Regions from separate parts of the Streptomyces sp. NBC_00019 genome, predicted to be linked through region 1. Evidence: riboswitches for the same ligand, from Rfam matches in the RefSeq annotation. Region 1 holds a riboswitch; the other holds the start of a gene.

The links. Region 1 has a riboswitch for S-adenosylmethionine ahead of OHU89_RS15160 (aminotransferase class V-fold PLP-dependent enzyme). Riboswitches for the same ligand answer to the same signal wherever they lie in the genome.
Region 2: another riboswitch for S-adenosylmethionine. It lies ahead of thrC (threonine synthase); the one in region 1 lies ahead of OHU89_RS15160 (aminotransferase class V-fold PLP-dependent enzyme).

The regions. Positions count from the first base shown of each region.
Region 1 covers NZ_CP108302.1:3,162,768-3,178,167, reverse strand. The annotation lists gene OHU89_RS15185 (heme-copper oxidase subunit III) at 1-112, shown strand, start outside; gene OHU89_RS15180 (c-type cytochrome) at 176-985, shown strand; gene OHU89_RS15175 (Rieske 2Fe-2S domain-containing protein) at 982-2,043, shown strand; gene OHU89_RS15170 (cytochrome bc complex cytochrome b subunit) at 2,040-3,680, shown strand; gene trpD (anthranilate phosphoribosyltransferase) at 3,801-4,865, shown strand; SAM riboswitch class IV at 4,940-5,056, shown strand; gene OHU89_RS15160 (aminotransferase class V-fold PLP-dependent enzyme) at 5,202-6,578, shown strand; gene OHU89_RS15155 (protein kinase domain-containing protein) at 6,642-8,846, shown strand; gene OHU89_RS15150 (Lrp/AsnC family transcriptional regulator) at 8,843-9,124, opposite strand; gene OHU89_RS15145 (rhomboid family intramembrane serine protease) at 9,121-9,861, opposite strand; gene OHU89_RS15140 (hypothetical protein) at 10,025-10,264, shown strand; gene OHU89_RS15135 (NYN domain-containing protein) at 10,302-11,645, shown strand; gene OHU89_RS15130 (NlpC/P60 family protein) at 11,856-12,890, shown strand; gene OHU89_RS15125 (NlpC/P60 family protein) at 13,140-14,153, shown strand; gene OHU89_RS15120 (hypothetical protein) at 14,186-15,376, shown strand; gene OHU89_RS15115 (PadR family transcriptional regulator) at 15,352-15,400, opposite strand, start outside.
Region 2 covers NZ_CP108302.1:4,925,982-4,941,381, forward strand. The annotation lists gene OHU89_RS23030 (cold-shock protein) at 1-87, opposite strand, end outside; gene OHU89_RS23035 (MoaD/ThiS family protein) at 528-803, opposite strand; gene thrC (threonine synthase) at 834-2,117, opposite strand; SAM riboswitch class I at 2,136-2,276, opposite strand; gene OHU89_RS23045 (glucosyl-3-phosphoglycerate synthase) at 2,444-3,388, shown strand; gene OHU89_RS23050 (trehalose-6-phosphate synthase) at 3,473-4,879, shown strand; gene otsB (trehalose-phosphatase) at 4,867-5,727, opposite strand; gene OHU89_RS23060 (DUF3263 domain-containing protein) at 5,895-6,131, opposite strand; gene OHU89_RS23065 (extracellular solute-binding protein) at 6,165-7,412, opposite strand; gene OHU89_RS23070 (ROK family protein) at 7,539-8,483, shown strand; gene nagA (N-acetylglucosamine-6-phosphate deacetylase) at 8,483-9,694, shown strand; gene OHU89_RS23080 (1-phosphofructokinase family hexose kinase) at 9,802-10,731, shown strand; gene OHU89_RS23085 (CBM35 domain-containing protein) at 10,738-11,694, opposite strand; gene cdgB (diguanylate cyclase CdgB) at 11,814-13,466, opposite strand; gene OHU89_RS23095 (flavin reductase family protein) at 13,850-14,359, shown strand; gene OHU89_RS23100 (sigma-70 family RNA polymerase sigma factor) at 14,457-15,296, opposite strand; gene arfB (alternative ribosome rescue aminoacyl-tRNA hydrolase ArfB) at 15,396-15,400, opposite strand, start outside.

The sequences.
Region 1 (15,400 bases):
CAAGAGGTTCACGCACGAGCAGGCGACCGCCGCCATCGTCGTGTCCTACTACTGGCACTTCGTCGATGTCGTCTGGATCGGCCTCTTTGCCACGATCTACCTGATCAAGTAGCAGGGCCCGCTCCCGCACATTCCAGAAGCATCGACGCAGAAGATCCTGACACCGGGGTAATCCGTGAAAAAGCTCTCCGCACGACGACGCCATCCGCTGGCGGCGGTCGTCGTCCTACTCCTCGCGCTGGCGGCCACCGGGGGGCTGTACGCCGCGTTCGCGCCGGCGGACAAGGCGCAGGCCGATGAGACCGCCCAGTCCCTCACCATCGAGGAGGGCAAGAAGCTGTACGCCGTGGGCTGCGCAAGCTGCCACGGCACCGGTGGTCAGGGCACCACCGACGGCCCGAGCCTCGTGGGTGTGGGCGCCGCGGCCGTCGACTTCCAGGTCGGCACCGGCCGTATGCCGGCCCAGCAGCCCGGCGCGCAGGTCCCGAAGAAGAAGGTCATCTACACGCAGGCCGAGATCGACCAGCTCGCCGCGTACATCTCCTCGCTGGGTGCCGGTCCGGCCATCCCGACGAAGAACGAGTACAGCCCGGACGGAGCGGACATCGCCAAGGGTGGCGAGCTGTTCCGCACCAACTGCGCGCAGTGCCACAACTTCACCGGCAAGGGTGGCGCGCTGACGCACGGCAAGTTCGCGCCCGAGCTCGAGGGCGTCGACCCGAAGCACATCTACGAGGCCATGCAGACCGGCCCGCAGAACATGCCGTCGTTCCCCGACACCATCCTGTCGGAGCAGAACAAGCAGGACATCATCGCGTACCTCGACGCGGTCAACGGGGAGGACACCGAGAGCCCCGGCGGCCTCGAACTGGGCGGACTCGGTCCGGTCAGCGAGGGTCTGTTCGCTTGGGTGTTCGGACTCGGTGGGCTCATCGCGGTTGCCGTCTGGCTCGCCGCCCGGACCGCAAAGGCCAAGAAGTCATGAGTAGCCAAGACATTCCGGAAGAGAACGAGAACCTGCCCGCAGAGCAGGACTCACATGGTGCGGTAAGCGTCGCGGACGACAAGAACCCGTTCGCCGACCCCGGCCTGCCGCCCCACGAGCACCGCGTCCAGGACATCGACGAGGTGGCAGCCCGGCGCTCCGAGCGCGTGGTCGCCTTCCTGTTCACGCTGTCGATGCTGGCCACGGTCGCCTTCATCGCCTCGTACGTGGCGGTGCCGCACGACAAGGCGATCTACGTCTTCCCGATCGGTCACATCAACGCGCTGAACTTCGCGCTCGGTCTGACCCTCGGTGTGGCGCTCTTCTCGATCGGCGCGGGCGCGGTCCACTGGGCCCGCACGCTGATGTCCGACGAGGAGATGGTCGACGAGCGGCACCCGATCTCGGCCACTCCCGAGGTCCGCGAGAAGGTCTTCGACGACTGGAAGGCGGGCACCAAGGAGTCCGCGATCGGCCGTCGCAAGCTGATCCGCAACACGATGCTCGGTGCGCTCACCCTGGTGCCGCTCGCCGGAGTCGTGCTGCTGCGTGACCTCGGCCCGCTGCCCGGGACCAAGCTCCGCCACACCATGTGGAAGAAGGGGCTGCTGCTCGTCAACATGAACACGAACGAGCCGCTGCGCCCCTCGGACGTCGCCGTCGGTTCGCTCACCTTCGCCAAGCCCGACGGCCTGGAGGAGGACGACCACGAGTTCCAGACGGAGATCGCCAAGGCGGCCCTGATGATCGTCCGGCTCCAGCCGGACGACATCAAGGACAAGCGCGAGCTCGAGTGGTCGCACGAGGGCATCGTCGCGTACTCGAAGATCTGCACCCACGTCGGTTGCCCGATCTCCCTGTACGAGCAGCAGACGCACCACGTCCTCTGCCCCTGCCACCAGTCCACCTTCGACCTCTCCGACGGTGCCCGAGTGATCTTCGGCCCCGCCGGTCACGCCCTGCCGCAGCTGCGCATCGCCGTGAACGACGAGGGCTACCTCGAAGCGCAGGGCGACTTCGAAGAGCCTGTCGGTCCTGCCTTCTGGGAGCGCGGATGAGCACCAACGAGAACAACGAGCCCGCCCGCGAACGCGGGAAGGCGCCGGCCGGCGAGAAGCTCGCCGACTGGGCCGACGGCCGGCTGGGGATCTACTCCCTGGCCAAGGCCAACATGCGCAAGATCTTCCCCGACCACTGGTCGTTCATGCTGGGTGAGATCTGCCTGTACAGCTTCATCATCATCATCCTCACGGGTGTGTATCTGACGCTGTTCTTCCACCCGTCGATGAACGAGGTGGAGTACCACGGCAGCTACGTCCCGCTGCAGGGACAGCTGATGTCCGAGGCGTTCAACTCGACCATGCACATCTCCTTCGATGTGCGCGGTGGTCTGCTGATCCGGCAGATCCACCACTGGGCGGCGCTGATCTTCCTCGCCGGCATGTTCGTGCACATGATGCGCGTGTTCTTCACGGGCGCGTTCCGCAAGCCGCGTGAGGTCAACTGGCTGTTCGGCTTCCTGCTGTTCGTCCTGGGCATGTTCACCGGCTTCACCGGCTACTCGCTCCCGGACGACCTGCTCTCCGGCACCGGTGTCCGCTTCATGGAGGGCGCGGTCCTGTCCGTGCCGATCGTCGGCACGTACCTGTCGTTCTTCCTCTTCGGCGGCGAGTTCCCGGGCGGCGACTTCGTGGCCCGCTTCTACTCGGTCCACGTCCTGCTGCTGCCGGGCATCATGCTCGGCCTGATGGTGGCGCACCTGATCCTGGTGTTCGTCCACAAGCACACGCAGTACGCGGGCCCCGGCAAGACCAACAAGAACGTGGTCGGCATGCCGCTGTTCCCGGTCTACACGGCCAAGGCCGGAGGCTTCTTCTTCCTGGTCTTCGGTGTCATCGCGGTCATCTCGGCGATCGCCTCGATCAACCCGATCTGGTCCATGGGCCCCTACCGGCCGGACCAGGTGTCCACGGGCGCCCAGCCCGACTGGTACATGGGCTTCTCCGAGGGTCTGATCCGTGTGATGCCGGGCTGGGAGATCAACTTCTGGGGTCACACGCTCGTCCTGGGTGTGTTCATCCCGCTGGTGATCTTCCCGCTGGTCCTGGTCGCGATCGCGGTCTACCCGTTCATCGAGGCCTGGGTCACCGGCGACAGGCGCGAGCACCACATCCTGGACCGCCCGCGCAACGCGCCGACCCGTACGGCCTTCGGCGTCGCGTGGATCACCTGGTACATGGTGCTGCTCATCGGCGGTGGAAACGACCTCTGGGCCACGCACTTCCACCTGTCGATCAACTCGATCACCTGGTTCGTCCGGATCGCGTTCTTCGTCGCCCCGGTGCTCGCGTTCGTCGCGACCAAGCGGATCTGCCTCGGCCTCCAGCGCCGCGACAAGGACAAGGTGCTGCACGGCCGCGAGTCGGGCATCATCAAGCGCCTGCCGCACGGTGAGTTCATCGAGGTGCACGAGCCGCTCACCCAGGACGCGCTGCACACGCTCACCGCGCACGAGCAGTACGTGCCGGCCGAGATCGGCCCGACGGTCGACGACAACGGCGTCGAGCGCAAGGTGAAGGGTTCCGAGAAGCTGCGGGTCAAGCTGAGCAAGGCTTACTTCGGCGAGGAGTCCCAGATCCCCAAGCCGACCGCCGAGGAGTACAAGGAGATCACGAGCGGCCACGGCCACCACTGATCGCTGCGCTCGCCACGCGCGCCGAAGGGCCCCGTCCGAACACCGGACGGGGCCCTTTGCCGTGCCCTGCGGCTGGATAGGGTGGGGGCACACTCTTCTACGACATCCTGGAGCGGCCTTATGAGCGCTGTGACCCCCGCTGGAGGCGACATCGCGGCGGGCCGTTCCTGGCCCGACGTACTGAGCGCCCTGCTCGCCGGGCAGGACCTGAGCTCCGGTGACACGGCGTGGGCGATGGACCGCTTCATGAGCGGCGAGGCCACGGACGCCCAGATCGCGGGGTTCATGGTGGCGCTGCGGGCCAAGGGGGAGACGGTCGAGGAGATCACCGGTCTCGTCGAGGCGATGTACGCGCACGCGCAGCCGCTGGACATCCCCGGGCCGGCCGTCGACATCGTCGGCACCGGCGGCGACCGGGCGAAGACGGTCAACATCTCGACGATGTCCGCCATCGTGATCGCGGGCACCGGGGCGAAGGTCGTCAAGCACGGCAACCGGGCCTCGTCCTCGGCGAGCGGTTCCTCCGACGTCCTGGAGAAGCTCGGCATCAACCTGGACCTGTCGCCCGCGCGGGTGGCCCAGGTGGTGGACGAGGCCGGCATCACCTTCTGTTTCGCGGCCAAGTTCCACCCGTCGATGCGGTTCGTCGGCGGCGTCCGCCGGGACCTCGGGATCCCGACCTCGTTCAACCTGCTCGGCCCGCTGACCAACCCCGCGAGGGTCACCGCCTCGGCGGTCGGCTGCTTCGACACCCGGATGGCGGGGCTCATCGCCGGAGTGCTGGCCGAGCGCGGCTCCTCCGCGCTGGTCTTCCGCGGTGACGACGGTCTCGACGAGCTGACGACCACGGCCACTTCGCGGGTGTGGATCGTCCGCGACGGCAAGGTGCGCGAGGAGGCCTTCGACCCGCGGGACGTCGGTCTCGAACTGGTGCCGGTGGAGGCGCTGCGGGGCGCGGACGCGTCATTCAACGCCGAGGTCGCCCGACGTCTGCTGGACGGCGGGACCGGAGCGGTGCGGGACGCGGTACTGCTCAACTCGGCCGCGGCGCTGATGGCGTTCGCGCCGACGGAGGCACCGCTCGTGGACCAGATCCGGGCCGGCATGGTGAAGGCGGCCGAGTCGATCGACTCCGGCGCCGCCAAGCGGACCCTGGAGCGCTGGGCGGCGGCCAGCAACGCCTGACGTCCACGAGTGTCGTCCCGCGATCCGGACACGGGTTGCGGGACGACGATCACATCGCGTACGTTCTTTGACCAGGTCATGAGTGACAGTCATGAGGCCCCGGCCGACTGTCCGGCAACCCTCCGTCCGTGGCGGGGTGCCCCGGGTGAAGACCAGGCCGTAGGCAGCGAGGTCTACGGCAAGCGCGGGCCCCTCTCGAATCCAGGGGTCCTGGTCGTTCGAGGGAGTCTTCCGTGAGCAAGCGAATGCGATAGGGCTGCCGAGCCCCGCCTCCGCGCACCCTTTTCCTCACCCCCGCATGTCCTTCTTCGGCATGCTCTCTCACGGGAGTTCCCCATGTCTGTCTCCACCGCTGCCGCCGCCCAGACCATTTGTGCCCCACTGTCCGTTCTGGGCAGCGATGTCACCGTCCCGCTCGTCACCGGCGGAGAGGTCACCTACGCGGCCCTCGACTACGCGGCCAGCGCGCCCGCCCTGCAGCGCGTGTGGGACGACGTGGCGGCCTACGCCCCGTACTACGGCAGCGTCCACCGCGGTGCCGGCTACCTCTCGCAGCTTTCGACGGACCTCTTCGAGAACGCCCGGAAGACGATCAGCGAGTTCCTGGACTGCCGCGCCGACGACCAGCTGATCTTCACCCGCTCGACCACGGACTCCCTGAACCTCCTCGCCCAGGCCCTCCCCGCCGACTGCCAGGTCTTCGTCTTCGAGACCGAGCACCACGCGAGCCTGCTGCCCTGGAAGGACGCCCGGGTCACCTACCTCGACGCCCCGCGCACCCCGCAGCAGGCCGTCGAGACCCTGGAGCAGGCCCTCGCCGCCCGCACTGCATCCATTCAAGAGGGCTACGGCCCGGCCCTGGTCTGCGTGACCGGCGCCTCCAACGTCACCGGCGAGCTGTGGCCGGTGCGTGAGCTGGCCGCCGCCGCCCACGCGCACGGCGCCCGGATCGTCCTGGACGCCGCCCAGCTGGCCCCCCACCACCCGGTCTCCGTGCAGGACCTGGACGTCGACTGGATCGCCTTCTCCGGCCACAAGCTGTACGCGCCCTTCGGCTCCGGTGTCCTCGCGGGCCGCGCCGACTGGCTCCGGGCCGCCGACCCCTACCTCGCCGGCGGCGGCGCGAGCCGCAAGGTCACCCGCCGTGAGGACGGCGGCGTGGACGTCGAGTGGCACGAGACCGCGGCCCGCCACGAGGCCGGGTCCCCGAACGTGATCGGTGCCTACTCCATCGCGTCGGCCTGCAAGGCGCTCACCGAGGCCGGCTTCGACACCCTGGTCGCCCGTGAGCAGCACCTGATCGAGAAGGTGAAGACAGGCCTCGCCGAGGTCCCGGAGGTCCGGATCCTCTCCCTCTTCGGGGACGACGCCCCGCGCGTCGGCGTGATCTCCTTCGTCGTCGAGGGCTGGAACAGCTCCCACTTCGCCGCCGCCCTCTCCGCCGAGTACGGCATCGGCGTCCGCGACGGCCTCTTCTGCGCCCACCCCCTCGTCCGCACCCTCCTCGGCAGCGACCCCCAGACCCAGGGCGAGTGCGGAGCCCCGGAGGCCGCGCCCGGCGAGAAGTCCCTCAACGCGATCCGGGTGAGCTTCGGCGCGGGGACGCCGGACGAGCACGTCGAGCGCTTCGTGACCGCCGTCAAGGAGCTCGTCCAGGACGGCGCGAAGTGGAAGTACCGCACGGAGGACGGCCGTTGCGTCCCGGCGGTCTGACCTGCTGACGGGCCTGCTATACCCTGCCTCCTCGACAGGTTCACGCCGACGGGGGAGCAGGAAGTGCAGGTGCTGCGCGCGACGGACCCACGCAGGATCGGCCCGTACGAGGTGCGGGGCCGGCTCGGCTCGGGCGGCATGGGCGAGGTCTATCTCGCCGAGTCACGGGCGGGACTGCGCCTTGCGGTGAAGGTCGTGCGGTCCGAGTACGCCCAGGACCGCACCTTCCGCGCCCGGTTCCGGCAGGAGGTGCGGGCCGCGCAGACGGTCGGCGGGACGGGGACGTACACCGCGCGCGTGGTCGACGCCGACCCCGAGGGCGAGCACCCGTGGATGGCGACGGAGTTCGTGGAGGGCCCGAACCTCAGGGACGCGGTGCTGGACGGCGGGGCGCTGCCGGAGCCGGCGGTACGGGTGCTGGCGGCGGCGCTGGGTGAGGCGCTGGGCGCGATCCACGCCAAGGGCATGGTCCACCGGGACCTCAAGCCCTCCAACATCCTGCTCGCGCCGGACGGCCCCCGGGTCATCGACTTCGGGATCGTCCGGGCGCTGGAGGCCACGGCGATGACCCGCACGGGCGCGATCGTCGGCTCGGTCGGCTATGTCTCGCCCGAGCAGATCCGCAACGGTGGCCAGGTCGGCCCGCCGAGCGACGTCTTCGCCCTGGGCGCGGTGCTGGCGTATGCGGCGAGCGGCCGCGAGCCCTTCGGTGAGGGCCAGGACTCGGTGATCCTGCTGCGGGTGCTGACCCGGGACTTCGACCTGAAGGGCGTCCCGGAGGGTCTGCTGGCGCTGGTGGAGTCCTGTCTGCGGGACGAGCCGGAGGAGCGGCCGACGCCGGAGGCGGTGGTCGGGGCCGTGGGGCATACGGCGGGAACGCTGCGGGAGAGCGTACGGTCCGGCTGGTTCAGGGCCGCCTCGGCGGAGTCCGTCGCGGTCAAGGGTGACGAACGGTGGCTTCCGCAGGGGGAGTCGGGGGAGCGGGAGAGCCGGGTCGAGTACGTGGCGCCGGTGACGGCGACGGACACGCCGGTGCCGGATGTGGCGGTGCCCGACGTCCCGGCGGAGACCGTGGTCCCCGGTCCCTCGCCCTCGCGGCGTGGGCTGCTGAAGGCCCTCACCGGCGGGGCCGTGGTGGCTGCCGGGGGCGGGGTCGGCGGGTGGCTGTGGCTGCGGGACTCCGGGAACGAGGGGCGCGAGACGGGCGGGGCTACCGCGCCGGACAAGGCCTCGACTTCCGGCAAGCCGGGGGCGAAGGTCCGGTGGCGGTACTCGGCCGCCAGGCCGAGCGCTTCGCAGGGCCCCCTGGGGACGGTGTCGCCCGATGGGAAGGTGCTCTACGTCCCGATGGCCGACGGGACTCTGCGGGCGATCGCAGCGGACGGCAAGGAACTCTGGAAGCGCGACTTCGGCAACATCGCCACCCTCACCGTGTCGAACCCGGTGGTGACATCGGACGGCCTCTACACCGTCGTCAGCGATGTCGAAGCGGGTGCCCCCGTCTCCTCGTTGCTCGCGCTGAACGCGGGCGGGACGCAACGGTGGAGAAAGTCCACACCCAGCGGGGGCTATGTCACCAATCCGGTGCTGGTCGGGGATCTGGTGGCCGTCGGCTACGCCGTGGCCGACCTCGAAGGCGCCGGCGAGATCCGTGCCTACGACGCGGGCGGCGAGAGCCGGTGGAACACCGGGCTCCAGGGATCCCCGCACGCCGAGCTCCTGGTGGCGGACGACATCCTCTACGCGCCGAGCTTCGACAACCATCTGCACGCCCTCGCCGGCGCCGACGGCGCGGAGCTGTGGAAGGCCAAGGTGAACGGTGACGTCGACCGGCCGGCGGTGACCGGGGGCGTGGTGGCCGTCGGTACGGGCGACGAGGCGGGCACCTTGTTCGGGATCGGCGCCGACGGCCTACGGGTGTGGGTGGAGAAGGGGCTCGGCAGTGCGTTCGTCACGGCCGGCGGCTCGGACGACGTGGCGTTCCTCGGCATCGAGCCGGAGGGGCAGGTCCTCCTGGCGATCGACAAGGACGGGCAGCGGCTCTGGGAGTACCGCCCCGGGGACTTCTTCTCGGAGCCGGTGCCGGCCGGAGAGCTGATCTACCTGCTGACGCCCACGCAGGTCCATGTCCTCACACGGGCCGGCAAGTTGAGCTGGAAGGTGGAGGTCGGCGCCCTCCAGTACGGAACGGCGGCCCCCGTTCTGCACGGGAACCGCCTCTACACCGCCTCCAGCGAGGGCATCACCGCCCTCGACGTCACCGCCTAGCTGTCGAGCCCGATCGCGAACGCGGCCTCCAGGTCGTGCTGGGAGTACGTGCGGAAGGCGACGTGGGTGTCGGTGCCCTCGACGCCCGGGATCTTGCTGATGCTGCCGGGGATGACCTCGGCGAGGTCCTCGTGCTGCTTGACCCGGACCATGGCGATCAGGTCGTAGGTGCCGGTGACGGAGAAGACCTCGCTCACGGAGTCCAGGGCCGCGATCGACTCGGCGATCTCGGGGATCCGGTCCACGCTGGTCTTGATGAGGACGATCGCGGTGATCACTGCTGGTTCTCTCCCTCGGGGGCCGGAGCTGGGGCGGTCTTCACTCTAGTGGCACGGCCGAATCGCACCCACGCGAAGGTGAAGCCCAGGCCGAAGCCCACCAGGTGCGCCAGATACGCCACCCCCGGGCCGTGCGACGCCTGTCCCGCCGCCAGCCACTGCAGGGTCGCCCAGAAGGGCAGCACGACCCAGGCCGGGAAGCGCAGAGGGAGGAAGAAGAGGAACGGGAGCAGGCTTGTCACCCGGGCCCCGGGGAACAGGTAGAGAAACGCTCCAAGGACCGCGGAGATCGCCCCCGAGGCGCCGACCAGCGACTGCTCGGAGTCGGCGTTGGCGGCCGCGTAACCCAGGAGGGCGAGATAGCCGCAGCCCAGGTAGAAGAGCGTGAACTGGATGCGGCCCATCCGTTCCTCGGTCAGCACGCCGAAGACATAGAGGAAGAGCATGTTGCCGAGGAGGTGGACCCAGCTGCCGTGGACGAAGAGCGCTGTCGCCGGGGTGAGCACGGCTCTGGCCGAACCCTCGAACAGTTCTGCGGGGACCACGCCCCAGCGGTGGAAGTAGGCGCGCTGGGCGGCCAGCAGCGCGTCGCCGGCGCCGTACGCCGGATTGAGGCCCGCCGCCGGGCCGATCACGAAGAGCGCGCAGCACAGGGCGATGAGGCCGTAGGTCATCGGCGCCGACCGCCACAGCGATCTGCTCGCCCGGCCGGCCACCACGCTCCAGTTGCTGATCATGAACACAGAGCATGACGTAACGGGACGCAAGCCGACAGACCGCCTCGCCGCCATGGACGGACCAGCGGCGAGTCCCCGCCAGGCCGTAGGGTTACGGCCACACGCGCCGGGAGACCGGCGCGTCACGGACAATAGAGACCTAGAAGGAATGAGCACAGTCACGATGACGGTTCCCCTGCCGACCGCCTCGACGCGGTGGCGCTGCACCCTCTGTGGCAACCTCACGCGCTTCGATGTGACCCGCTCGTCGAAGGTCGTCGAGTACGTCCACCTCGACCTCGCCGGTGAGCCGAAGGTCGAGGAGCGCGAGGTGGTCAGTGAGACCATCGAGTCGGTGCGCTGCCGCTGGTGCAATGCCGTGGATCAGGTGGAACTCGTGGACAGGCCGGGCGCCGGCTCCTGAGGGAGCGGGCCCCGCGGAACGGTTGGGGTGTTGACGGATGGTGGAGAGCGCAGGCGGGGGGCCGGGCGACGGCGCCGCTGAGGTGCTCGACCGTCCGCTGCCCGACGGCGTGCGCCGCCGGGTCGTACAGATCGTGTCCGACGGCTTCGGCGGGCTGACCGTCGGCGAACTGCCCGCACAGCTCAGACAGTACGCGCGGTTCGCGCCCAACCGGCGGGCCAAGTTCGCCGGTAACGCGATGGCCGCGGCACTGGAGACCGATCCGCTGTTCCGGCAGCGGATCGGGGAGAAGTTCAGAGAGACCCAGCCGGAGCTCTCCGGCGCCCTCGACTCCGGCTCACCGCCCCCGGCCGCGGATCCGCTCGACGTGGCGGCCGCGGCCTATGTGCTGCGCCCCACCGGCTGGGTGAAGCTCGTGACGGCCGCCGGCGAGGAGGCCCAGCGGGCCGACGCCGAGCGCGCCGACGAGGAGAGCCGCGCCGAGCTGGAACGACTGCGCGAGGAGCTCGCGCACGCGCGCGAGCACACCCGGACCGAGACCGAGCGGCTGCGCACCGAGCTGGAGTCGGCGAAGAAGGAAGCCGAATCGCTGCACCGGAAGCTGCGCGCCGCCCTCAGTGACGTCAAGCGCGGCGAGGCCGCCCTGCGCAAGATCCAGGGCGAGATCGAGACCGTACGCGCCGAGGGGCAGACCCAGGTCTCCGCCGCCGAGGTCGAGTCCCGGCGGCTCAAGGGCCGCCTGGGCGAGGTCGAGGCCGCCCTCGAGGCCACCCGCAGGGCGGCCCGCGAGGGGCGCAGCGTCGAGGACATGCGGGTACGGCTGCTTCTGGACACCGTGCTCGACGCGGCCCAAGGGCTGCGCCGGGAGCTGGCGTTGCCGCCGGTGTCCGTACGGCCGGCCGAGACCGTCGATGCGGTCGAACCGGGACGAATGACCCCGAAGGACATCGCGGCGCGGGCCCTGTCCGAGAACGACCCCGCGATCCTGGACCAGCTTCTCGCCCTGCCGCAGGCGCACTTGGTGGTCGACGGCTACAACGTCACCAAGACCGGCTATCCCCAGATGCCCCTGGAGAAGCAGCGGCTCAGGCTGCTCGGTCAGCTCTCGCAGCTCGCCGCTCAAACCGGGGCAGAAGTGACGTGTGTCTTCGACGGGGCCGAGCTGGCCGCGCCGGTGCTGCTCGCGCCGCCGCGCGGGGTGCGGGTGCTGTTCTCCAAGCCCGGTGTCACCGCTGATGAGTTGATCCGTCAGCTGGTGCGCGCCGAGCCGCCGGGGCGGCCGGTCATCGTCGCCTCCACCGACCGCGAGGTCGCCGACGGGGTGGCCAAGGCGGGGGCCCGGCCTGTCGCTTCGGCGATGCTTTTGAAACGACTGTCCTGATCGTTTAACTTCCAGGTTTAATGTCCGAATTGGCGGAATCGTCACGCAACGTAGCGTCAATCGAGCATTACTGCTCGTGAGTTGTATGTAAAGAATGCAGTCTGTGACGGGTTTTTTCTCGTGAGGATTTGAACTGATCACAAGAAGGTCACTAGGGTCTGGGCTCGAACCTCCGAACGGGTGATCACTCACAAGAAGGAGCTCACCTCCGTGGCGTCCCACCGTCGACCCAAGCAGCCGAGCCGCACGCGCGTGACCGTGCTGACCACAGCTGCTGCCGCTGCAGTCGCTCTGAGTGCCAACGCCGCCAACGCGGCGCCGAGCGAGAAGCCCAGCAAGGACGAGGTCAAGTCCAAGGTCGACAAGCTCTACGAGGAGGCCGAGCAGGCCACCGAGAAGCTCAACGGCGCCAAGGAGAAGCAGGAGAAGCTCCAGAAGGAGATCTCCACGATCCAGGACAACGTCGCCCGCGGCCAGGAGGAGCTCAACGACCTCCGGGACTCCATGGGCCTGGCGGCGGCCGCCCAGTACCGCACGGGCAGCATCGACTCCTCCCTCCAGCTCTTCCTGTCGTCGAACCCGGACGACTACCTGGACAAGGCATCCACCGCCGACCAGCTCAGCGCCCAGCAGGTCGACGCGCTGAAGAAGATCCAGGAGAAGCAGCGCGAGCTCGCCCAGGAGCGCTCCGAGGCCTCCGAGAAGCTCAAGGACCTCTCGAGCACCCGCACCGAGCTGGCCAAGAAGAAGAAGGAAGTCCAGGGCAAGCTCGGCGAGGCGCAGAAGCTCCTCAACACGCTGACGGCCGCCGAGAAGGCCGCCATCGCCGCCGAGGACGCCCGCGCCAGCCGCTCCGCCAGCGAGCGCGTCGACCTCGGCAACTCCAGCGCCGCCTCCGGCCGTGCGGCGGCCGCCTTCTCGGCCGCCCAGAGCCAGCTCGGCAAGCCGTACGTCTACGGCGCCACGGGCACCGCCTCCTACGACTGCTCGGGCCTGACCTCCTGGGCCTACGCCCAGGCCGGTGTCGGCATCCCGCGCACCTCGCAGGCCCAGGCCAGCTACGGCACGAGGATCTACAGCCAGTCCGACCTCAAGGTCGGCGACCTGGTCATCTTCTACGGCGACCTGCACCACGTCGGCCTCTACGCGGGCAACGGCCAGGTGATCCACGCCCCGCGCACGGGCACGGTCGTCCGCTACGAGTCGATCGGCAACATGCCGTTCCAGTTCGGCGTCCGGGTCTGAGCCCCGTAGGCCTCGTACTCCTTCAAGATCGCGACACCGTGCCGCCCGTTCGGGCGAATCGCCACAACGTGAACTGACCCCACGCCCCGCCCATGACCTGCGTCTGTGGCGGGGTGTCACGTTGTGTGCCCGCGGAGGTCGTTGGTCGCCGCCCGGTCACAGGGTTACTGTCGGCCGCGTTTCCCCCTGAGCGCCTTCTGCTCGGGCGGGGAAGGTCCTTGTCCGCCAGCGGAAGGAGTGCGGCTTCCCGTGGGGTCCCATCGCCGCCTTGTACCGTCCGGGTTCGACCGGGGCGCGTCCGCCGCGCTCTGTGTCCTGTCAGCCACCGCCGCGGCCCTCGGAGCCGTACCGGCGTCGGCCGTGCCGCACGACGACACCCGTGCCGAGGTGGACCGTCTCTACGAGCAGGCCGAGCAGGCCACCGAGGCCTACAACAAGGCCGACGAACGCGCCGACACCCTCCGCAAGCAGGTCTCCATCGCGCAGGACCGGATCGCCCGGCAGCAGGAGCGCATCAACTCCATGCGGGAGGCGCTCGGTTCGCTGGCCGGCGCCCAGTACCGCGCCGGCGGCCTCGACCCCTCCCTCGCCCTGCTGTTCTCCGACGACCCGGACGACTACCTCGACAAGGCCGCCGCCCTCGACCGGATCAGCGCCCACCAGGCCGGTGAGCTCAAAGACCTCCAGGAGGCCATGCGCGAGCTCACCCAGGAGCGCGTGGAGACGGCCGGGCAGCTCTCCGAGCTGGAGAAGAGCCGCAAGGCGGTGGCGACCCACAAGCGGACCGTCGAGAAGAAGCTCGCCAAGGCCCGTGAGCTCCTCAACTCCCTGCCGTCCGCGGAGCGCGCCGCCTACGACCGGGCCTCGCGGTCGGGCCGTGCGGACATGCCCGACCTCGGCAGCGCGGTCCCGCCCAACGCCCGGGCCGGTGCCGCGGTCGCCGCCGCCCGCGGCGCGCTCGGCAAGCCGTACGTCTGGGGTTCCACCGGCCCTTCCGGGTTCGACTGCTCGGGCCTGATGGTGTGGTCGTACCGCCAGGCCGGTGTCTCGCTGCCGCGCACCTCGCAGGCCCAGCGCCACGTCGGCCGCCAGGTCCCGCTCTCCCAGGCCCAGCCCGGTGATCTGGTCACCTACCGGTCGGACGCCAGCCATGTCGGGATGTACGTGGGCAACGGCCAGGTCATCCACGCGCCCTACCCCGGCGCACCGGTGCGCTACGACCCGGTGGGCATGATGCCGGGGGCGACGGTCACCAGGGTCTGACCAACGCCTTGCCGCCGCCGTACGATCGGGAAATGGCTGGTCGAAGGCGGGCGTCGAAGCACGGTGTCGTGGCGCTGTGCCTGCTGCTGGTCTCCTTGGTGGGATGCGGCGGCAGGCCCGCCTCCGACACCGCCAGGGCCGATGTCCAGCGGCTCCTGGACCGGCGCTCGGCCGCCGTCCTGGACCGGGACCGGGCGGCTTTTCGCAGGACGGGTGACCTGGACTGGTTCGAGAACGCCCGTGGTGTGCCGTTCGCGGCCTGGTCGTACCGTCTGACCGCCCTGCACCGCGACGGGGCCACCGCCACCGCCGAGGCCGAACTCGACTACCGGATACAGGGCTACGACAACGCACCGGTCAGCGTCGGCCGCACCCTCACGCTGAGCCTGGACGCGGGCGGCCAGTGGTACGTGGACACGGAGAAGCCCGCCGAGAAGTCCGCCGAGCAGCTCTGGGACCAGGGCGAGGTGGCCGTCGTGCGCGGCGAGCACAGCCTCGTCCTGGGCGCCGAGCAGTCGACCGAGATCCTGCACTCCTTCGCCGATCTGGCGGACCATGCCGTTCCGGCCGTCTCGGCGGCCTGGGGCACCGACTGGTCCCGGCATGTCGTCGTCCTCGTACCGAACTCCCTGGACGGCATGGCGGCGCTGCTCGGCTCGCCCGCCTCCTCGTACCGCGGGATCGCGGCCGTCACCACGGGCGAGACGGGCTCCCCGGCGAGCGCGCCCGCGGACCGGATCATCGTCAACCCCGACGCGTACGGCGTCCTCGGCGATGTCGGCAAGCAGGTCGTGCTCACCCACGAGACCACGCATGTCGCCACCCGCGCCCACACCAGCGCCGCCACGCCCCTGTGGCTGTCCGAGGGGTACGCCGACTTCGTCGGCTACCTCGGCTCCGGCCGCTCGCCCGCGCAGGCCGCCCCCGAACTCTGGCGGGCCGTGACCGACGGGCGGGTGCCGGCGACGCTGCCCGAGGACGCGGACTTCGGCTTCAGCGGCAACGCGACCGAACTCGCGCAGGCCTACGAGAGCGGCTGGATGGCGTGCCGGATGGTCGCGGACCAGTGGAGCGAGCCGAAACTGCGGGAGTTCTACCAGGCCGTGGGTGCCCGCAAGGAGCGGGCCGGGGCGGTCGAGGACGCGCTGGAGCGGGTCCTGGACACGGACCTGGACGACTTCACCGCGCGGTGGCGGGACTATCTGCGCGCTCGGCTGGGCTGACCGAGCTTCTCGATCGCCTCCGTC
Region 2 (15,400 bases), 1.8 Mb from region 1:
GTGGACGAATACATCCGCACCACCGTCGACCGCGATGAAGCCGTACCCCTTCTCCGCGTTGAACCACTTGACGGTGCCCTGAGCCATGCCTAACTCCCCTATTACTGGCCCTTGCACGGATCCACACTTCGCGGATCCGGGTCAGACCTCACCCCCCACGGATTGGGGGCGTGCGCCGGAACGCGTCGACCGCGGCTGAATGTATCTGTCCAACTGCCGTCTGCAACAGGTCAATCGGACGAGAATTCTGGACGCGAAGGGTCCGGAATGTAGTGAGAATTCGCCCGAATTCTGGGCAAGTCGGGCTCCACAAAAGGAACAAAGTTCATAAAAGAACCGCACACTTTGGCTACTTCTCGTCGCATCCGAAGTGAGAACTCATATGCGGCTGGCATGGGGGGTGGAGCAGCTTCCCCAACTGTACCGCGCTCAACCATAGAGAATTGCCCCCTCCGCTTCTCTCACGGAGGGGGCAATTCGATGAACTCTTGGTAATCGACATTACCGAGGGTAACGACCGGGCTCGGTCAGCCTCCGGCGACGGCGGGAATGATCGAGACGCCGACCCCGTCCGGAGTGGCCGTCTCCAGGCCCTGCTCGAAGCGGACGTCGTCGTCGTTGACGTACACGTTGACGAAGCGGCGCAGCTTGCCCTGGTCGTCCAGGACGCGGGCCGCGATACCGGTGTGGTTCTTCTCCAGGTCGGCGATGACCTCGGCGAGGGTCGCGCCCTCGGCGGCGACCTCGGCCTGTCCGCCGGTGTAGGTGCGCAGGATGGTGGGGATGCGGACGTTGACGCTCACGGTTGAACCTCCGGTCAGGGTTGCGGGGGCCTAGACGAGGCCGGCCTCGCGGAACGAGTCAAGGTTGGGGCGGATGGTCGCAGTGAGCCCCGTACCCGCCACCGCATCCAGGGTCTTCAGTCCGTCGCCCGTGTTCAGCACAACGGTGGTCAGCGTCGGGTCCAGCAGGCCGTTCTCGATCAGCTTCTTGGTGACACCGACCGTCACACCGCCCGCGGTCTCCGCGAAGATGCCCTCGGTCCGCGCCAGCAGCTTGATCGCGTCGACGACCTGCTCGTCGTTGACGTCCTCCACCGCACCGCCGGTACGGCGCGCGATGTCCAGGACGTACGGCCCGTCCGCCGGGTTGCCGATGGCGAGGGACTTGGCGATGGTGTTCGGCTTCTGCGGCCGCACCACGTCGTGGCCCGCCTTGTAGGCGACGGAGACCGGCGAGCAGCCCTCGGCCTGGGCGCCGAAGATCCGGTACGGCTTGTCCTCGACGAGCCCGAGCTTGATCAGCTCCTGCAGACCCTTGTCGATCTTCGTGAGCTGCGAGCCGGAGGCGATCGGCACGACCAGCTGGTCGGGAAGCTGCCAGCCGAGCTGCTCGCAGATCTCGTACGCCAGGGTCTTGGAGCCCTCGGCGTAGTAGGGCCGCAGGTTGACGTTGACGAAGCCCCAGCCCTCGCCGACCGGGTCGCCGATCAGCTCGGAGCAGAAGCGGTTCACGTCGTCGTAGTTGCCCTCGATGCCGACGAGCTCGCCGCCGTAGATGGCGGCCATGACGACCTTGCCCTGCTCCAGGTCGTGCGGGATGAACACGCAGGAACGGAAGCCGGCGCGGGCGGCGGCGGCGCCGACGGCACCGGCCAGGTTGCCCGTGGAGGAGCAGGAGAGAGTGGTGAAGCCGAAGGCGCGCGCGGCCTCCAGGGCCTGGGCGACGACGCGGTCCTTGAAGGAGTGCGTCGGGTTGCCGGAGTCGTCCTTCACATACAGACCGCCGGTGACACCGAGCTCGCGGGCCAGGTTGTCGGCCTTGACGAGCTGGGTCCAGCCCGGGTTGATGTTGGGCTTGTCGGCCACGTCCGCGGGGACGGGCAGCAACGGCGCATAGCGCCAGATGTTCGCGGGTCCCGCCTCGATCTGCTTGCGGAGCTCCTCGGTGTCATAGGCCGAGAAGTCATAGGCGATCTCGAGCGGGCCGAAACACTCCTCGCACGCGAAGACCGGGCCGAGGGGGACGCGGTGACCGCACTCGCGGCAGCTGAGCGCCGCGGCCGGGCCGAGGTCTACGGTGGTTTCAGTGGTGCTTGCAACAGTCTGCGCAGCCATGAGAGGCGAGGCCCTTTCTCCTCATCTTCCTCACGACGCATCTCGCCGTGAGACGGATTTGGCACCTTCCCGAGTCGGGAGCCTCACGCGCGTGAGAAACCGACTGGAGGGTTGCCGGGGCTTCATCGGGCCGTATCCCTCTGCCCCTCTGGATGAGCGGTATGAAGTTGTGTGAACGGCGGGCCACCCTCGACATGCGATGGTCATCCGCGTTGTTCAAGACTGTAACCGACGACCAGGACAGTTGAGATAGTCGTCCGAACCGCGAGATGGATCACTCGGCGTGATCGCATACTCGCCGAGAGAACGCAGAGGAGCCGCGCACTGTGCTGAACGAAGTCGAGCGCTGGCTGACCACCCGGTCCTGGTCCCTGACCGATCGCCCGCTCCACCAGCTCCTGGCCGCCAAGCAACGCACGAACCAGTCGGTCAGTGTCGTCCTGCCCGCGCTCAACGAGGAGGAGACGGTCGGTGACATCGTCTCCGTGATCCGTCACGACCTCATGCAGCAGGTCCCCCTCGTCGACGAGATAGTCGTCGTCGACTCGGGCTCCACCGACCGTACATCGCAGGTCGCCGCCGCGGCCGGGGCGACCGTCGTCCACCGCGACGACATCCTGCCCCGTCTCCCGGCCGTGCCCGGCAAGGGCGAGGTGCTGTGGCGCTCGCTGCTGGTGACCCGCGGCGACATCGTCTGCTTCATCGACGCCGACCTGAAGGAGTTCTCCTCCGACTTCGTCTCCGGGATCGTGGGCCCGCTGCTCACCGACCCCGGCGTCGACCTCGTCAAGGGCATGTACGACCGCCCGCTGGGCGGTGCGGCGGGCCAGGGCGGCCGGGTGACCGAGCTGATGGCCCGCCCGCTGCTGAACATGCACTGGCCCCAGCTGGCCGGCTTCGTCCAGCCGCTCGGCGGCGAGTACGCGGCCCGCCGCTCCCTGCTGGAACAGCTGCCGTTCCCGGTCGGCTACGGCGTCGAGCTCGGCATGCTGGTCGACGCGCTGCACCTGGTGGGCCTGGACGCGCTGGCCCAGGTCGACGTGGGCGTCCGCATCCACCGCCACCAGGACGGGCAGGCCCTGGGCCGGATGTCCGCCGCGATCTACCGCACGGCCCAGCTGCGGCTGGCCCGCGGCCATCTCATCCGCCCCTCCCTCACCCAGTTCGAGCGGGGCGCGGACGGCTTCGAGCCACGGACGTACTCCGTGGACACGGAGGAGCGGCCGCCGATGGTGGAGATCGTGGAGTACGCGTCCCGGAAGGTCGCCTGAGGAGGGCCGTATTACGGCGCCCACAAGCCCGTATACGGCGAACCGTACGTTTGAGCGTTTACGGGTCGGGCTAGGTTGAGGCGTATGGCTTCCACGCAGGCTGACAAGGGTGCCCGGGTGCTCGTCGCGTCCAACCGCGGCCCGATCTCGTACGAGGTTCAGGAGAACGGCTCGCTGTCCGCGAAGCGCGGTGGCGGCGGGCTGGTCTCCGGCCTCTCCGCGATCGGGTCGGACGCGGACGCGCTGTGGGTGTGCTCGGCGCTCTCCGACGGCGACCGCGAGGCGGTACGGCGCGGGGAGGGCGAGCAGGGGGTGCGGATGCTCGACATCCCCGCGGACGTGCACGCTGACGCGTACAACGGCATCGCGAACTCGGTCCTGTGGTTCGTCCACCACATGCTGTACCAGACCCCGCTGGAGCCGGTCTTCGACGCGGAGTTCCGACGCCAGTGGGCGTCGTACGAGACGTACAACCGCGCCTTCGCCGAGGCACTGGCCGAGGAGGCGGGGCAGGGCGCGGCGGTGGTGGTGCAGGACTACCACCTGACGCTGGTGCCCGGGATGCTGCGCGAGCTGCGCCCCGACCTCCGGATCGGCCACTTCTCGCACACTCCATGGGCGCCCCCTGAGTACTTCCGGATGCTGCCGGACGACGTGGCCGAGCAGGTGCTGCGGGGCATGCTGGGTGCGGACCGGCTGGGGTTCCTGACCCGGCGGTGGGCGTCGGCGTTCGAGGCGTGCGCGGCGCAGATCGTCGGTGGCCTCGGGGACACCCGGGTCGGTGTGCACGGGCTCGGGGCGGACGCGGACTTCCTGCGGAAGCGGTCGCACGAGACGGACGTGGACGAGCGGCTGGCGGCGCTGCGGGCGGAGGTCGGCGAGGGCCGCAGGACGATCGTCCGGGTCGACCGGACCGAACTGTCCAAGAACATCGTCCGGGGCCTGCTGGCGTACCGGCAGCTGCTCGACGACCGCCCCGAGTGGCGGGAGCGGGTCGTGCACGTGGCGTTCGCCTACCCGTCGCGGCAGGACCTCGCGGTCTACCGGGAGTACACGGCGGAGGTGCAGCGGGTCGCGGAGGAGATCAACTCGGAGTACGGGACGCCGGGCTGGAAGCCGGTCGTCCTGCATGTGAAGGACGACTTCGCACGCTCGCTGGCCGCGTACCGGCTGGCCGACGTGGCGCTGGTGAACCCGATCCGGGACGGCATGAACCTGGTCGCGAAGGAGATGCCGGTCGTGTCGGACGAAGGATGCGTGCTGGTGCTGTCGCGGGAGGCGGGGGCGTACGAGGAGCTGGGCGAGGACGCGATCGTGGTCAACCCGTACGACGTGATCGGTACGGCGGGAGCCCTGCACGAGGCGTTGACCCTGCCGGTGGAGGAGCGGGCCGAGCGGACCAAGAGGCTGGCCGCGGCGGCGACGGCGCTGCCGCCGGCCCAGTGGTTCCTGGACCAGCTGCACGCGCTCGACGACGCTCAGCCCAGCTGAGCGGCGAGCGCCCGCAGCAGCCGTACGACACCCTGCGGACCGTCGACGACGAGATCGGCCCGGTCCTTCAGCTCGGGAACCTCCTCGCTGCCGGCGCTGCACACCAGCAGGCCGGGGACGCCGTCGGAGCGGAGCTTGTCGACGGCGGAGTAGGCGGGGAGGTCGCCCAGGTCGTCGCCGGCGTACAGCACGGCCTCGGCGCCCAGCTCACGGACGTACTCCGTCAGGGCCACGCCCTTGTCCATGCCGGGCGGCCGGAGTTCCAGCACCAGCCGGCCGGGTTCGACGATGAGGCCGTGGCGGGTGGCGAGGTCGGTGAGGGGTTCGCGCAGGGCCTCGAAGGCGGCCCGGGGGTCTTCGGCGCGGCGGGTGTGGACGGCGAGGGCGCGGCCCTTCTCCTCGATCCACGTGCCCTGCCAGGCGCCGATCCGGTCGAGGAACCCGGGCAGCTCGGCGCGGGCGTCGGCGACACCGGGGTGGGGCGGCGGGGCGGTGATGTCGCCGGTGGCGGCGTCCCAGCGTTCGGCGCCGTAGTGGCCGAGCACGACGAGGTGGTCGAGTCCTGGCGTCCCGTCGAATCCGCCGAGCCGTACGGCCACGCCGGGCGGGCGCCCGGTGATCACCGCTACTGAGGCGACCTTCGGGGCCAGTGCGGCGAGCGCGGCCGCCGCCTCCGGGTGCGCCCGGGCCTGCTCGGGGTCCGCCACGATCGGCGCGAGCGTCCCGTCGAAATCGAACGCGACCACGGCTTTGCCGGGCCCGCTGAGAATGGCGTCCAGTCCGTCACGCCCGGCCCGGGTGACGGGCGTCGGCAGTGACTCGTCCGTGACGTGCGTGTGGCTGCCCATACACCGACCCTAGTGTCTTCGCCCCCGCCGCCCCTACCCGTCCCGTCCCTGGGGGCTGCGCCCCCAGACCCCCGCTTCGGCCCTGAAGGGGCCTCGTCCTCAAACGCCGGACGGGCTGGGTTTCCCAGCCCGTCCGGCGTTTGAGGAGTGCGAGAAAAACCCCGCGGTCACCTCTCCGACCGTCGTGCATCTCGTACGCGGCGCAAGCGGTTCACTGTGACCGGGTCGAAGGCCAGGGCTCGGGGATCGTCGAGGAGCGCGTTCAGGAGCTGGTAGTACCGGACCGGTACCAACCCCAGCTCCTCCCGTATCGCCCGTTCCTTCGCCCCCGGCCCCGCGAACCCCCGCCGCTCGAGGACGAGGATCGCCCGCTCCCGCGCCCCGAGCCCGTCCTGGTCGTCCATGCCCCGCACGGTAGCCGCAGCCACCGACAACGCCTACTCCCCGCTCTCCGCCTCCAGCGCCGTCGACTGCAGCCCGGCGAGGACCGACGTAGGACTGCCACCGGACGCCACCGCGCCCCCGATCTGCTTCTTCACCGCCGCGCTCACCGTGGCCCAGGACGTCCGCCCGACCGGATACAGCTCGGACAGCGGAAGCTCCTCCAGGAACGGCCGCAGGTCCTTGTCCCGCGCGGCCGTGCTCATGACGTCGGACGCGGACGCGGTGACCGGCAGCAGGTCGTACTCGCGGGAGAAGGCGAGGACGTTCTTCTCGTCGTAGACGAAGTCGAGGAAGTCCCCGACCTGCTCGGCGTGGCCGTTCTGCTTGAAGGCCGTCATCCAGTCGGCCACGCCCATGGAGACCTTGGTCTGGCCGTCGACCCCGGGCATCGGCACCATGCCGAACTTCACGCCCTTCTTGGCGGCCATCTGCATCAGTGTCGGATGCCCGTTGAGCATCCCGACCTGCCCGTTCGCGAACGCGGCGAACGCGTCGGCCCGGTTCAGCTTCCCCGGCGCGACGGGCCCGGTCAGCCCCTTGCCGACGAGGTCGTCCTTGAGCCAGGTGAGGGTGGCGACGTTCTCGGCGGAGTCGATGCCGTACGACGTACCGAGGTTCTCGGTGTAGCCGCCCCCGCCGCTCAGCAGCCACTGCATGGTCTCGGCCTGCGCCTCCTCGGAGCCGAGCGGGAGGGCGTACGGGTACTTCACCCCGTCCGCCTTGAGCGCGGCGGCGTCCGCGGCGAGCTCGTCCCAGGTCTTCGGCGCACCGAGGCCGGCCTCGGCGAAGAGGGTCTTGTTGTAGAAGAGCAGCCGCGTGGAGGCCGCGAACGGCATGCCGTACTGCGTCCCGTCCACCTCCCCCGCGGAGGCGAACTGCGCGGCGAAGTCGGCCTGCGTGGAGATGGAGAGCAGTTCGTCGGCCGAGTAGAGGAGGTCGTCGGCGGCGTAGTCGGCGTACGCGCCGATCTGCGCCATGTCGGGCGCGTCCCCGGCGGCGACCATCTCCTTGACCTTGCGGTCGACGTCGTTCCAGGAGTAGACGCTGACGTCGACCGTCACGTTCGGGTGCTTCTTCTCGTACTGCTCGACGAGCCCGTCCCAGTACTTCCGCGAGCTGTTGGCCTTGCTGTCGCCGTAGTCGGCGGCGACCAGCTTCAGCGTCACCTCGTCGGAGTCCGCCCCGGCCCCACAGCCGCCGAGTACCGCCGTCATGCCCAGTGCGGACACCACCGCGATCATTCCTGTCCTGTGCCGCTGCACTGCCGAGCCCCACATCATCGTCGAAACTTTCGAAAGGTCAGACATAAGGTCTACACCACGTAAGTGGACTAGACCTCTCACGGGTTGCCGGGCCACACTACCCCCGTGAGACATGTCATCGCCCTCGATGTGGGCGGCACCGGAATGAAGGCCGCCCTCGTCGGCGCCTCCGGCGAGCTGCTCCACCAGGCCCGCCGAGCGACCGGCCGTGAGCGCGGCCCGGACGCGGTCGTCGAGGGCATCCTCGACTTCGCCGCCGAGCTGCGCGCGTACGGCGCCGAGCACCTCGGCGAGCCCGCGTGCGCCGCCGGCGTCGCCGTCCCCGGCATCGTCGACGCCGAGCACGGCATCGCCGCCTACGCCGCCAACCTCGGATGGCGCGACGTACCGCTGCGCGCCCTGCTCACCGAAAGGCTCGCGGGCGTCCCCGTCGCCCTCGGCCACGACGTCCGCACCGGCGGTCTCGCCGAGGGCCGCATCGGCGCCGGCCGGGGCGCCGACCGCTTCCTCTTCGTCCCCCTGGGCACCGGCATCGCGGGCGCGATCGGTATCGCCGGCCGGGTGGAGGCGGGCGCGCACGGCTTCGCGGGCGAGATCGGCCACATCGTCGTACGCCCCGGCGGCACCCCCTGCCCCTGCGGCCAGCACGGCTGTCTGGAGCGGTACGCCTCCGCGGCGGCCGTCAGCGAGGCATGGGCCGCCGCCTGCGGGGACCCGGACACCGACGCGGCGGACTGCGCGAAGGCGGTCCGCTCCGGGGACCCCCGAGCCGTACAGGTCTGGCAGAACGCGGTCGACGCCCTCGCCGACGGCCTGGTCACCGCCCTCACCCTCCTGGACCCCCGCACCCTGATCATCGGTGGCGGCCTGGCCGAGGCGGGGGAAACCTTGTTCACACCACTGCGGGAAGCCGTCCGGCAGCGGGTCACTTTCCAGAAGCTGCCGACGATCGTCCCAGCGGCCTTGGGCGACACGGCGGGTTGCCTGGGCGCGGGCCTGCTGGCCTGGGACCTCCTCGACACAACGGACCGTATGGAGGTAACTCCCTGATGGCAACGCCGCTAGGGGCGCGGGGAACTGCGCGACAAGCCACGACGAACCCGCACCCCGCGACGGACAAGTCCCCCCTCGTCCTGTCCGGCGCAACGGTCGTCCTCCCCACAGGAACCGTCAAAGACGGCCGAGTGACCATCGACGGCACCCGCATCGCCGGAAGTGCCCCGGACAACGCCCAGGTCATCGACGTAACCGGATACACGCTCGTGCCCGGTTTCGTGGACATCCACAACCACGGCGGCGGCGGAGCCTCGTTCACCTCGGGCACCACCGACGACGTACTCCACGGCATCCACACCCACCGCCTCCACGGCACCACCACCCTCGTCGCCTCCACCGTCACCGGCGACATGGACTTCCTGGCCCAGCGGGCGGGCCTCCTGTCCGAACTCGCCGAGCAGGGCGACATCGCCGGCATCCACTTCGAGGGCCCGTTCATCTCCCCCTGCCGCAAGGGCGCGCACTCCGAGGAGCTGCTCCGCGACCCGGACCCGGCAGAGGTCCGCAAACTGATCGACGCGGCGCGCGGCAAGGCCAAGATGGTCACCCTCGCCACCGAACTCCCCGGCGGCATCGACTCCGTACGCCTGCTCGCCGAACACGGCGTCATCGCGGCGATCGGCCACACGGACGCGACGTACGAGCAGACGGTGGAGGCGATCGACGCGGGCGCGACCGTCGCGACGCACCTGTTCAACGCGATGCCCACGCTCGGCCACCGCACCCCGGGCCCGATCGCCGCCCTCCTGGAGGACGAGCGCATCACGGTCGAGCTGATCAACGACGGCACCCATCTCCACCCGGCCGCCCTGCAGCTGGCGTTCCATCACGCGGGCGCGGACCGGGTCGCGTTCATCACGGACGCCATGGACGCGGCCGGCTTCGGCGACGGCCTCTACTCGCTCGGCCCGCTGGCCGTCGAGGTCAAGGAGGGCGTGGCGCGGCTCGTGGAGGGCGGTTCGATCGCGGGCTCCACGCTCACCCTGGACCGCGCGTTCCAGCGGGCGGTGACGGTCGACCGGCTGCCCGTCGAGAACGCCGTCGCGGCGCTGTCCGCCAACCCGGCCCGGCTGCTGGGGATGTACGACACGATCGGCTCGCTGGAGCCGGGCAAGTACGCCGACCTGGTACTTCTTGACCATCAATTCGCCCTCAAGGGCGTGATGCGACGCGGTGAATGGGTGGTCGATCCCCAACTGGGCTGATGTGTCCGTCTGTTGAGTCGGCGGCCGTCCTGGGAGACTGGGACGGCCGCCGTCCGTTTGGACAAGCGCGTTCGGAAGACGACTTATCTCGGGGGAGGTCGGCACAGGTGATCCTCACGGTCACGCTGAACACCGCCCTCGACATCACCTACCGCGTACGGGCCCTGCGCCCCCACGCCTCCCACCGGGTCTCCGAGGTGACCGAACGCCCCGGCGGCAAGGGCCTGAACGTGGCCCGCGTACTCGCGGCCCTCGGTCACGAGGTGACGGTCACCGGCTTCGCGGGCGGCGCCACGGGGAGGGTCGTCCAGGAGCAGCTCACGGCGGCACCCGGCGTGGTGGACGCGCTCGTCCCGGTCGCCTGCGCGACCCGGCGCACGATAGCGGTGGTCGACGAACAGAGCGGCGACACCACCCAGTTGAACGAACCCGGCCCGACCGTCACACCCGCCGAATGGTCCGCCTTCCAGGAGGCGTACGAGGATCTGCTCCCGTCGATGGCCGCGGTGGCCCTGTGCGGCAGCCTGCCGCCGGGGGTGCCGGTGGGGGCGTACGCGGGGTTGGTGCGGACCGCTCGCGCGGCCGGGGTCCCGGTCCTCCTCGACACCAGCGGCGAAGCCCTGCGGCGCGGGGTCGCGGCCCGCCCGGACATCATCAAGCCGAACGCCGACGAACTGGCCGAACTGACGGGCTCCCACGAGCCGTTGCGCGCCACGCAGGACGCGCGGCGGCGGGGCGCCCGGGCGGTCGTCACGTCCCTCGGTGCGGAGGGTCTCCTCGCCGCGTCCCCCGAGGGCCGCTGGCACGCCACCCCGCCGTCCCGTGTGCACGGCAATCCGACGGGCGCCGGGGACTCCGCGGTCGCGGGGCTGCTGTCGGGGCTGGTCGAGCAGCTGCCGTGGCCGGACCGGCTGGCCCGCGCGGTCGCGCTGTCGGCGGCGACGGTACTGGCGCCGGTGGCGGGCGAGTTCGACCCGGCCGCCTATGAGGAGCTGCGGGGGCGGGTCGCGGTGACGGGTGAGGTCACCGCGGCCTGAGTGCCGTCAGGACTTGACCCAGCCCTTGACGAGCCACATCTGGTCGAGCAGGGCGTCGCACTGGTTGCCCTGCTCGCAGGAGACCTTGATGGTGTTCGAGCCCTTGTTGAGCTGGACGTAGCTGTAGGTCTGCGTCCAGCCCTTGGTGTAGTCGCCCTCAGCGGCGTGCGCGTAGTTGTCCATGCCGACCGGCGTCGTGGAGGCCGTGCCGTTGACCGTGAGGGTGGCGGTGGCGTCCTTGCCGGGGACGCTGTAGCCGACGAACAGCGTGTACTTGCCGGTCTTGGGAACACCGCTGACGTTCCACGTGACCGAGGCGCCGACGGCGTTGAAGCCGTTGAGGTAGATACCGCCGCCCGCCTTGGCGCCCTTGATGTCCGTCGCCGTGGTCACACCGGGGCCGAGCGAGAGGGCCTTGGCGTCGGTCTTCGGCAGGTCCTCCTCGTCGGCCGCCGCGCTGCTGGCGGCCTCGCTCGGCTCGCTGCTCTGCTGGGACGAGGGCGTGCTGGAGGCCTGGTTGCCGGAGGCGTCGTCGTCGCCGTCGCCGCCCAGCATCGCCACCCCGATGCCGATGACGACCGCGGCGACCACCGCGATGGCACCGATGAGCAGGCCCTTGGTGTTGGGACCCCGGCCGCGGCCGCCACCGCCGTACCCCTGCTGCGGGTGCTGGGTGGTGGGGGCGCCGCCCGGGAAGGTCTCCGGTGCCGCGTAGTGCGCGTTGTTGGGCTGGCCGTAGGCACCCTGCTGCTGCGGCACCTGGCCGTACGGCGCGGTGGGCTGCTGCTGCGGCGGCTGCCCGTACTGGCGCTGGCCGACCGCGCGCACCCGGTTGACGGAGCCCGGATAGCCGTAGCCGCCGGAGGGCGGCTGGGCTCCGTTGGCCTGTCCGTCGGCGTAGAGGTAGCCGAACGGGTCGTCGTCCTCGGGCGGCGTGTTCGCGCCGGTGGTGCCGGACGTCATCCCAGGTACTCCTCAGCAGGTGCGGGGACGGATGCGGTACGCGTGGTGAATGGCGAGCCTACCCGCTCCTGCTGCCCCAAACGGGTGACTCGGATCGCATCAGCTCGCTGACCTGGGGGTCATCCCGCGCGTCTGTGTTGTTTGGGACGAGATCGTTTCTCTACGTACATCCGCTCGTCGGCCGACTTCAGCACTTCGTCCGCCGTCATCCCGCAGTGCGCCCAGCCGATGCCGAAACTGGCGCCGACGCGGACGGCCCGGCCCTCGGCGCGGATGGGCTGGATGATCTCGTTGCGCAGACGTACGGCGAGGTCGGCGGCGTCCGCGCGGCCCAGGCCGTCGGCGAGGATCACGAACTCGTCGCCGCCGAGCCGGGCCACGGTGTCGCCGTCGCGGACCTGCCGGGACAGCCGGCGGGCGACCTCGATGAGGACCGCGTCACCGGCGTTGTGCCCGAACCGGTCGTTGATCGACTTGAAGCCGTCGAGGTCGCAGAAGAGGACCGCGAGCCCCTTGGTGCCGTCGTCGAGCTCACCCTCAGGAGCGACGGTGTGCACATGGTGATCGAAGGCGGCGTCGAACGCCTCGGTGCCGGGCCGGAAGTCGAAGCCGTGGCCGTTGGCGTCGTAGGCGGGCTGGCCGAAGGCCGCGTCGATGGATTCGAGGGCGGCGTGGGTGGGGCGCTTGCACAGCCGCGCGGAGAGCCGGGCGCGCAGCTCGGCGGAGTTCGGCAGGCCGGTGAGGGAGTCGTGGGAGGCCCGGTGGGCGAGCTGGAGCTCGCGGCGCTTGCGGTCCTCTATGTCCTCGACATGGGTGAGGAGAAACCGGGGACCGTCGGCGGCGTCGGCGACGACGGAGTTGCGGAGCGAGACCCAGAGGTAGGTGCCGTCGCGGCGGCCCAGGCGCAGCTCCGCGCGTCCACCCTCCGCCGAGGTTCTCAGCAGTGTCCCTATGTCCTCGGGGTGGACCAGGTCGGAGAAGGAGTAGCGGCGCATCGCGGACGCCGGACGGCCCAGGAGACGGCACAGGGCGTCGTTGGTCCGCAGGATCCGGCCGTGCTGGTCGCCGCCCATCTCGGCGATGGCCATGCCGGAGGGGGCGTACTCGAAGGCCTGCCGAAAGCTCTCTTCACTGGCCCTGAGTGCCTGCTGATCGCGCTCGAGCCTGACCAGTGCGCGCTGCATGTTGGCGCGCAGGCGCGCGTTGCTGATCGCGATGGCGGCCTGGAAGGCGTACATCTGCAGCGCTTCTCGTCCCCAGGCGCCCGGCCGGCGGCCGTTGCGCGGCCGGTCCACGGAGAGCACGCCGATCAGCTCACCGCAGGCGGCGCCGCCCACGCCGGGCGTGAACATGGGGGCGAAAAGCCGGTCGGAGGGGTGCCACTCGTCCTCGAAGCGGGGCGCGGGGCCGTCGGTGTACCACTGCGGTACGTCGTCGTCGTCGAGGATCCAGCCCTCGGTGTGCGGGATGAAGACCAGGTCGCCCCAGTTCTCACCCATGCTCAGGCGGCGCTCCCAGGAGTCGCGGGAGCCGACCCGGCCGGTGATGAGCGCCTCGGCGGCGGGGTTGCCGGCGAAGGCGGCGACGACGAGGTCGCCGTCGGGGCGGACGAGGTTGACGCACGCCAGCTCGTAGCCGAGGCCGGTGACCACTCCGTCGGCGACGGTCTGCAAGGTGTCCGCCAGGGATCGGGCGGTGTTCATGTCCGCCATGACCTGGTGCAGTTGTCGCAGAGTCGCAAGGCGGACGTAGGGCTCCGACTCGCTCTCCATGCTCGCCCTCCCCCCCGAGACCTCGCAGCGAATCAAGGGTTCTCATCGGCGTATCGTTCTGGCAGCTTCCCCGCCACTGAATCACAGCGCGCTGCTCACTCGGTACACAGGGTCAACAATTAGTACCTCTTGTGACTCAAGTCACAGCGAAAGATGAACAATTGAGTGGGGTTTCTGCGTTTTCCCTGTGCGTTTACTGAACGCAAACTTTGTGGGTTTGTGGAGGCTCGCGGGGAGGGGCTGGTCGGGGGTCCTAGGTCCGAGATCGGGTCCCGGCTCGGGCGGAGGTCCGATGCGGTCCGCACCGGTCGGACACTAGCGTTCCCGACGTGCCGAACACTTCTCCGATCACCGCCGTGACCGCCTACGGGCATCCTGTGGGGGTGAGCAACGACGAGTTCCGCGCCGCCATGTCCCGGCTGGCCGCGGGTGTGGTCCTGGTGACCGCCTACGAGCCCCCGCTCGCCGCCGAGGGGCCCAAGGGCGAGGACGTCGGCATGACGGCCACCGCCTTCATGTCGGTCTCCCTGGACCCGCCCCTGGTGCTGGTCAGCCTGCGCGAGGGCTCCCGTATGGACGACCTCCTCGACGAACAGCCCCTGTGGGCCGTCTCGGTCCTCTCCGAGAGCCAGCGCCACATCGCCGGCCGCTTCGCCATGAAGGGCCGCATCAGCGACCGCCTCCTCTTCGAGGACATCCCCTGCACCCGAGGTGCGGCCACCGGCTCTCTCCTGGTGAGCGGCGCCCTGGCGACCCTGGAGTGCCGAACGGAACAGCGGGTACGCGCGGGCGACCACACCCTGGTGATCGGCCGAGTCCTGACGGCAGGGATCCCGAGCGCGGACGGAGGACCCCTGACGTACTTCAAGGGCCGCTACCGCCAGCTGGACTGACGGGACGGGCGGCCACCTGGAGTCCTGCCGACGGGAGTCGGGACGGATCCGCCCATCACCGAACCGAGCCCCTCCCCGCGCCTACCCCTCCCCGTGGCTAGAGGAGCTCGATGTCGAGGTCGGCCACGCGCGCGGGGGCGGTCACGACGTCGATCACGGCGATCCGGTCCCGTACGAACGTGAAGGCCAGCGCCCGCTCCACCCGCCCGTCCACCAGCACCGCGAGCCCCGTGGCCCCGTCGACCAGCGCGGGCCGCGCGACCAGGGCGAGGCTCGCGTAGCTCGTCGCGCCCTTCGCCACCGCGAGGGCACCCGCCGTGACACCGGCCTCGGCACGCGCCACGACGTCCGGGTCGAGCACATCCACCAGCGCGTCGAAGTCGCCCCCGCGCGCGGCGGCCAGGAAGGCGTCGACGACCTCCCGCTGCCGGATCAGGTCCGCGTCGGGCGCCGGCGCGCCCTGCACCCGACGCCGGGCCCGGCTGGCGAGCTGCCGCGTCGCGGCCGGCGTACGTCCCACGATGTCGGCGACATCCTCGAACGGCACCGCGAACAGGTCGTGCAGTACGAACGCCAGCCGTTCGGCGGGCGTCAGCGTCTCGAGTACGACGAGCAGCGCGACGCCGACCGAGTCGGCGAGCAGCGCGTCCTGCTCGGGGTCGGGGACCACTCCGGGCAGCGGTACGTCCGGCTCCAGCGGCTGCTCGGCACGCGCCTTGCGTGAGCGCAGCATGTCCAGACAGACCCGCCCGACGACCGTGGTCAGCCAGCCCCCGAGGTTCTCCACCTGCCGGGTGTCGGAACGGCTCAGCCGGAACCACGCCTCCTGCACCGCGTCATCCGCCTCCGCACCGGACCCGAGCATCCGATAGGCGACGGCCTTCAAATGCCCCCGGTACGCCTCGAACCGCTCGGCAAGAAACTCGCTCTCGCTCATCCGCCTCTGACCTCTCATCGCGTCGCCGGGGTGGTCTCAACGGTCTGACGAACGGGAGAGCGCAGATGTGACAGGGGTACGCCTCGGCGCGCGCCGGTCCTAGC